2 regions of the Bradyrhizobium sp. SZCCHNR2028 genome follow, and region 2 is predicted to be linked to the other one. Evidence: riboswitches for the same ligand, from Rfam matches in the RefSeq annotation. Region 2 holds a riboswitch; the other holds the start of a gene.
What was found. A riboswitch is a leader RNA that binds a small molecule or an ion and turns the genes downstream of it on or off. The one in region 2 is predicted to bind S-adenosylmethionine.
Positions count from the first base shown of each region.

Region 1 (3,407 bases), on a different contig from region 2:
TTCGGCTCGTCGTCGACGCAGGGCTATGGCGCGAGCGCGCCGGACTACACCTATCCGAATCGGCTCGCCGCGCAGCTGCGCCGGCAATATCCGATGGTCGACATCAGCGTCATCAATGCCGGCGTCGGCGGCGAGGATGCGCCGGAGATGATGAAGCGGCTGGAGACGTCGGTGATCGACCGGCATCCGGATCTCGTGATCTGGCAGGTCGGCACCAATGCCGTGCTGCGCGATCTCGATCCCGCCGAGACCGCCAAGCTGGTCGATGACGGCGTCGCCAAGATCCAGGCGGCGGCCTCCGATGTCGTGCTGGTCGACCTGCAATATTCGCCGCGCGTCAACGAGCGCTCGGAGAACGCCAGCCGCATGAACAAGCTGCTCGGGCGTATCGCCGAGCTGCATCACGCCGGCATCTTCCCCCGCTTCGAGGTGATGCGCGACTGGCACGAGCGGCAGGCGATCCCGATCAACGAGTTCGTGATCTCGGACGGTCTGCACATGAGCGATTGGGGCTACGCCTGCTTCGCCCAGCTGCTCGGCGACGACATCATCCGCTCGGTCGGCCAGGTCAAGCTCGGCATCAACACGCCGGCCAACGTGCTGACCTATCGGCCGATGTGAGAGTGGCGAGTAGGGAAATAGCGAGTAGCGAATAGGATGCAATCGGTACGCCCTATTCGCCATTCTCTATGCGGCCATTCGCTACGCGGCCCTCAGGGCCGCATCCAGATCCTCGATCAGATCGTCGGCATGCTCGAGCCCGGCGGAGAAGCGGATGAAGCCCTCGCTGATGCCGAGCTCGGCGCGCGCCTCGGGCGTCAGCCGCTGATGCGTCGTCGTCGCCGGATGCGTGACCAGCGTCTTGGCGTCGCCGAGATTGTTGGAGATGCGCGCGAGCTTCAAGCCGTTGAGCGTGCGGAACGCGCTGGCCTTGCCGCCCTTCACCTCGAAGCCGACCAGCGTCGAGCCGGCGCGCATCTGCTTGCGCACGGTCGCCGCCTGCGGATGGTCCTCGCGACCGGGATAGATCAGCCGCGAGATCTTCGGATGCGCCGCGAGAAAGTCGGCCACCTTCGCCGCCGTCTCGGTCTGCGCGCGCACGCGCACCGCCAAGGTCTCCAGGCCCTTGAGCAGGACCCAGGCGTTGAACGGCGAGATCGACGGACCGGTCTGGCGCATGAAATTGTGGATGTGCTCGGCGATGAACGCCTCCGACGACAGGATCACGCCGCCGAGGCAGCGGCCCTGGCCATCGATGTGCTTGGTCGCGGAATACACCACGACGTCGGCGCCGAGCGCGAGCGGGCTCTGCCAGATCGGGGTCGCGAACACGTTGTCGACGATCAGTCGCGCGCCACGGGCGTGCGCGATCTCGGCGATCGCGGGAATGTCCATCACGTCGAGCGTCGGATTGGTCGGGCTCTCCAGGAAGAACGACTTGGTGTTCGGCCTGACCGCCTTCTGCCATTGGTCGAGGTCGAGCCCATCGACCAGGGTCGATTCGATGCCGTAGCGCGGCAAGAGATCTTCGACGACGTAGCGGCACGAGCCGAACAGCGCCTTGGCGGCGACGACGTGATCGCCGGCACGGAGGGGAGCGAGGATTGCCGTGGTGACTGCGGCCATGCCGGTTGCGGCCGAGCGGCAGGCCTCGGCGCCCTCGAGCTCGATCATGCGGCGCTCGAACATTGCCGTGGTCGGGTTGGAGAAGCGCGAATAGATGAAGCCGGGATCCTCGCCCTTGAAGCGCGCCTCGCACTCCTCGGCGGTGGCGTAGACGAAGCCTTGCGTCAGATAGAGCGCCTCGGCGGTCTCGCCGAATTCGGAACGCAAGGTGCCGGAATGCACCAGGCGGGTTTCAGGACGATAGCGGGCGAACGACGCCGGGGCCTTCGCGGGGGACTTCGACATGTGACCTCCATCGTGACCACCGCCTCCAGCGATGGGCACAAAAAAACCGGCCTGGGAAAACTCCTCACGGCCGGGATCACAATCGTCCCCGGCCTGTTTAGCGACTTATTTAACGTGGCTGCAAGCCGGCCGGCTCAAATCACCACGGGATAAGTCGTGCTCATAGTCGCAACCGGCCTTTCCGTCAAGCCAGCCATCGGATAACCGGTAAAAAGACCCTATATAGGCTCGATAAGCCGCCGTTCCGGCGCCTGCAAAGGATCAGGTCTTGCCGTTTTCGCTCAGCCCCGACGCCCACGGCATCCTCCCCGATCGCATGATCGTGGCGATGGCGGAGGCTGGCCTGATCATCCCCGCATACGATTTTGTCGAAAGCCAGATCCAGCCGGCGAGCCTGGACCTGCGGCTCGGCGACATCGCCTATCGCGTGCGGGCAAGCTTTCTGCCCGGGCCGGGCGCGACGGTCGCCGAGCGTATCGACGAGTTGAAGCTGCACGAATTCGCGCTCGCCGACGGCGCAGTGCTGGAGACCAACTGCGTCTACATCGTGCCGCTCTTGGAGAGTCTCGCGCTGCCGAAGGACATCGTCGCGGCCGCCAATCCGAAGAGCTCGACCGGGCGGCTCGACGTGTTCACCCGCGTGATCGCCGACGGCACGCGACGATTCGACATGATCGGAGCCGGCTATCACGGTCCGCTCTACGCCGAGATCAGCCCGAAGACGTTTCCCGTTTTGCTGCGCGAAGGCTCGCGCCTGTCCCAGGTCCGCTTCCGCTACCGCGACGCGGTTCTGTCGGAGGACGAACTGATCGCGCTGCATCAGGCCGAGCGGCTGGTGGATCGCGATGATGCGGATCTCGTCGGCGGCGTCGCTCTTTCCGTCGACCTGTCCGGCAGCAATGCCAACGGCTATGTGGGCTATCGCGCCAAGCGCCATACCGGCGTCGTCGACGTCGACCGCCGCGCCGGCTATGCCGTGGAGGAGTTCTGGGAGCCGATCAAGGCGCGACCCGACGGCAGCCTCATTCTCGATCCCGGCGAGTTCTACATCCTGGCTTCGAAGGAGGCCGTGCAGGTGCCGCCGGACTACGCCGCCGAGATGGTGCCGTTCGATCCGCTGGTGGGCGAATTCCGTGTCCACTATGCCGGCTTCTTCGATCCCGGCTTCGGCTATGCCGGCGCCGGCGGGCAGGGCTCGCGCGCGGTGCTTGAGGTGCGCTCGCGCGAGGTGCCGTTCATCCTCGAGCATGGCCAGATCGTCGGCCGCCTCGTCTATGAGAAGATGCTGGCCCGGCCGAACGCGATGTATGGCAGCCGCATCGGCTCCAACTACCAGGCCCAGGGCCTGAAGCTCTCCAAGCACTTCCGCCTCTAGGCCCGGCTGCGCGCTGACCGCGCACCCCCAATGCGCCCGCTGCACGGGGCGCGGCCCGGCGGTGTGCTAGGAGGAACGACAAAGGTCCCGCCAGATGGCGCGGCCAAACGGGGAGCGAGCA
Region 1 is NZ_JAUHJF010000025.1:8,007-11,413, reverse strand. Features, by position in the region: gene QX121_RS27720 (SGNH/GDSL hydrolase family protein) at 1-621, shown strand, start outside; gene QX121_RS27715 (O-succinylhomoserine sulfhydrylase) at 703-1,911, opposite strand; SAM riboswitch at 1,988-2,067, opposite strand; gene QX121_RS27710 (2'-deoxycytidine 5'-triphosphate deaminase) at 2,180-3,286, shown strand; gene QX121_RS27705 (MATE family efflux transporter) at 3,407-3,407, shown strand, end outside.
Region 1: linked by a shared signal. The riboswitch ahead of QX121_RS27715 (O-succinylhomoserine sulfhydrylase) and the one ahead of QX121_RS16045 (homoserine O-acetyltransferase) in region 2 are both predicted to bind S-adenosylmethionine.

Region 2 (3,407 bases):
GAGCGGACCGAGGCGCCCGCCGCGATCAGGGCAGCCTTGATCTTGTCGAGGTTCGACGGCGACTCGATCGACACCAACAGCGCCGCGCCGTCGAAGGCGGTATCGGGCACCGCGATGACGTCGGCGAGCGGCGACAGCGCGCGGGACACCTGCGCATTCCAGCCGGAGACGCGGATGCTCCAGGTCTCGACCTCCAGCACCAGCGCGTCGTCCGCGACGCGCGAGATCGCGAACACCGGCAGCGCCGCCGGATGGTCGGCCCGCTCGATGAACGGCATCCGCGCGATGATCTTCGGCGCGCCCGCGGGCTCCAGCGTGATCCACCACGGCGTATGCCCCGAGGTCGTCGACACCAGCGCGAGATCGCCCTTCGAGCGCGCCACGGCTTCGACGGCGGCCTGGGCGCTGAAATGGGCGACATAAGGCACCACGAAGCCGAAATGGAACCTGGCGGAATCGCGCATCGCGGATTCGCCGACCGACACGTCGGCGTGAACCGAGAACGGCGCCTGCACGTAAGTGAACGTCGAGACGATCACGCGCCAGATGCCCTCGACGGTGTCGAGCGGCAGGATGCCGCGATGGCGCTGTACCAGGCGCCGCATCATGTCGGCCTCTCGCGCCGGCCGGAACGCCGAGCCGACCTCCTGCGTCTTCTTGACCTTGATCAGCCGGTCGATGATGTCGGCCCTGTTCATCAGGAGCTGATGGACCTGCTCGTCGATCGCGTCGATCTCCTTGCGCAAATCGGCAAGCGAAGGCGGGGCAGGCGGCGGGTTGGACATGGGCTGGTCACTCTTCGCAGGCCACCGGTTAACGTGCGGCCGACTGGAACGGATGTCGTTCTCTCCGATGCGGGAGACGCGCGCAACAGCAAGTTTACCTTGTGCCGCCTAGGCTTGGCTGGTTTGCAGCCGTGGGGCGCCCGATCGGCGGTCAACCCCAGCTTGCCTTGACGCGGAGCGCCCGCGGGACTAGTTTCTGCCTGTTCCGTGGTCATTTGAGCCGGCCGGCTTGCAGCCACGTTAAAAAACTCGCTAAACAGGCCGGGGGCGTTATCGATCCCGGCCGAACCCCAGTTCAGGCCGGGTTTTTCATGGCCTGATGTGTCACGTGGTTCGGGAGCCCTTGCCGGATGGCCGGGGTGAGAGACATGACAGGCCTGACGCCGAAACCCACCTCCGCGCTGCGCACGATTGCGCCCGAAGAGCGCTCGCACGAGGTCGATCATCCGAGCTCGCTGGTCGCGCAGTTCGGTGCCGACAAGCCGCTCAGGCTCGATTGCGGCGTCGACCTGTCGCCGTTCCAGATCGCCTACCAGACCTATGGCGAGCTCAACGCCGACAGATCGAACGCGGTCCTGGTCTGCCACGCGCTGACCGGCGACCAGCACGTCGCCAACCGTCATCCGGTCACCGGCAAGCCGGGCTGGTGGGAGACGCTGGTCGGCCCCGGCCGCCCGCTCGACCCGAGCCGCTATTTCATCATCTGCTCCAACGTGATTGGCGGCTGCATGGGCTCGACCGGACCGGCCTCGCTGAACCCTGCGACCGGCAAGGTCTGGGGGCTCGATTTCCCGATCATCACCATCCCCGACATGGTGCGCGCCCAGGCGATGCTGATCGACCATCTCGGCATCGACACGCTGTTCGCCGTGGTCGGCGGCTCGATGGGCGGCATGCAGGCGCTGCAATGGACGGTGGCCTATCCGCAACGCGTGTTCGCCACGCTCGCGATCGCCTGTGCCACGCGGCACTCGGCGCAGAACATCGCCTTCCACGAGCTCGGCCGCCAGGCCGTCATGGCCGATCCGGATTGGGACCACGGACGCTACGGCGACAAGGGCGTCCATCCGCATCGCGGCCTCGCGGTGGCGCGGATGGCCGCGCATATCACCTATCTGTCGGATGCAGCCCTGCATCGCAAGTTCGGCCGCCGCATGCAGGACCGCGAGTTGCCGACGTTCTCGTTCGACGCCGATTTCCAGGTCGAGAGCTATCTGCGCTATCAGGGCTCGTCCTTCGTCGAGCGCTTCGATGCCAACTCCTATCTCTATTTGACGCGCGCGATGGACTATTTCGACATCGCCGGCGACCACGATGGCGTGCTGGCGGCGGCGTTCCGCGGCATCAAGACCCGCTTCTGCGTGGTGTCCTTCACCAGCGACTGGCTGTTTCCGACTTCGGAGTCGCGGGCGCTGGTGCATGCGCTCAACGCGTCCAGCGCGCGGGTGTCGTTTGCCGAGATCGAGACCGACAGGGGGCACGACGCGTTCCTGCTCGACGTCCCCGAGTTCTTCGAGATCGCCAGCGCTTTTCTCGATTCCGCCGGCAAGGCGCGCGGCCTCAAGGTCGCGACGGGAGGCTGAGACATGAGCATGCAGGGTGTGCTGCCGCTGAACGGATTCTCCGGCGGCGAGGTGCTGGCCTATCGGCCCGATCATCTCCTGATCGCCGGCATGGTCGAGAGCGGTTCCAAGGTGCTCGACATCGGCTGCGGCGACGGTGACCTGCTGCAGCTGCTCGAGAGCCGCGGCATCGACGGCCGCGGCATCGAGCTGTCGCGCGAGGGCGTCAACCATTGTGTCGCCAAGGGCCTCGCGGTGGTGCAGGGCGATGCCGACACCGATCTCGTCGATTATCCCGACGATGCGTTCGACTACGTGGTCCTGTCGCAGACCCTGCAGGCGACGCGGCGGCCCAAGACGGTGCTGGAAAATCTCCTGCGCATCGGCCGCCGTGCCATCGTCACCTTCCCGAATTTCGGCTTCTGGCGGCTGCGGCTGCAGCTGCTGGTCGGCGGCCACATGCCGCGCACCGACAATCTGCCTTTCACCTGGTACGACACGCCGAACATCCATTTCTGCACCATCAAGGACTTCGTGCAGCTCTGCGACGAGATCGGCGTCAAGATGGAGCGCGCCGTCGCACTTGATAGTTACGGCCGTCCCTTGCGCGTCGCCATGCCCTGGTGGTTCTGGAACATGTTCGGCGAGCAGGGGGTGTTTCTTCTGAGCAGGGCGGAGAAGGGGCGGTAGGGAGACGGGGGGCGACCGCAGCCCCGGGGCCTTGTTGAAGTTTGTGGCCCGCTCTCCCGGCCATCCACGTCTTGCAGTATGGCGAGATGGCGGGCGGCTACGTGTACTTCATGACTAATCGTCCCAACGGTGCGCTCTATGTCGGCGTGACCAGCGATCTCATGCGCCGTGTCTTTCAGCATCGATCCGGCTTGGTTGATGGCTTCACCAGGCGGTATGGCTTGAAGCGATTGGTGTACTTTGAAGTCTTCGACGACATTCAGAGCGCGATCCAACGGGAGCACAACATCAAGCATTGGTCGCGCGCCTGGAAGATTGGACTGATCCTTGCGAGCAATCCCGACTGGGACGATCTCTACGATAGGATCAC
Region 2 is NZ_JAUHJF010000008.1:213,349-216,755, forward strand. Features, by position in the region: gene QX121_RS16040 (chorismate mutase) at 1-785, opposite strand, end outside; SAM riboswitch at 983-1,062, shown strand; gene QX121_RS16045 (homoserine O-acetyltransferase) at 1,154-2,368, shown strand; gene metW (methionine biosynthesis protein MetW) at 2,372-3,037, shown strand; gene QX121_RS16055 (GIY-YIG nuclease family protein) at 3,124-3,407, shown strand, end outside.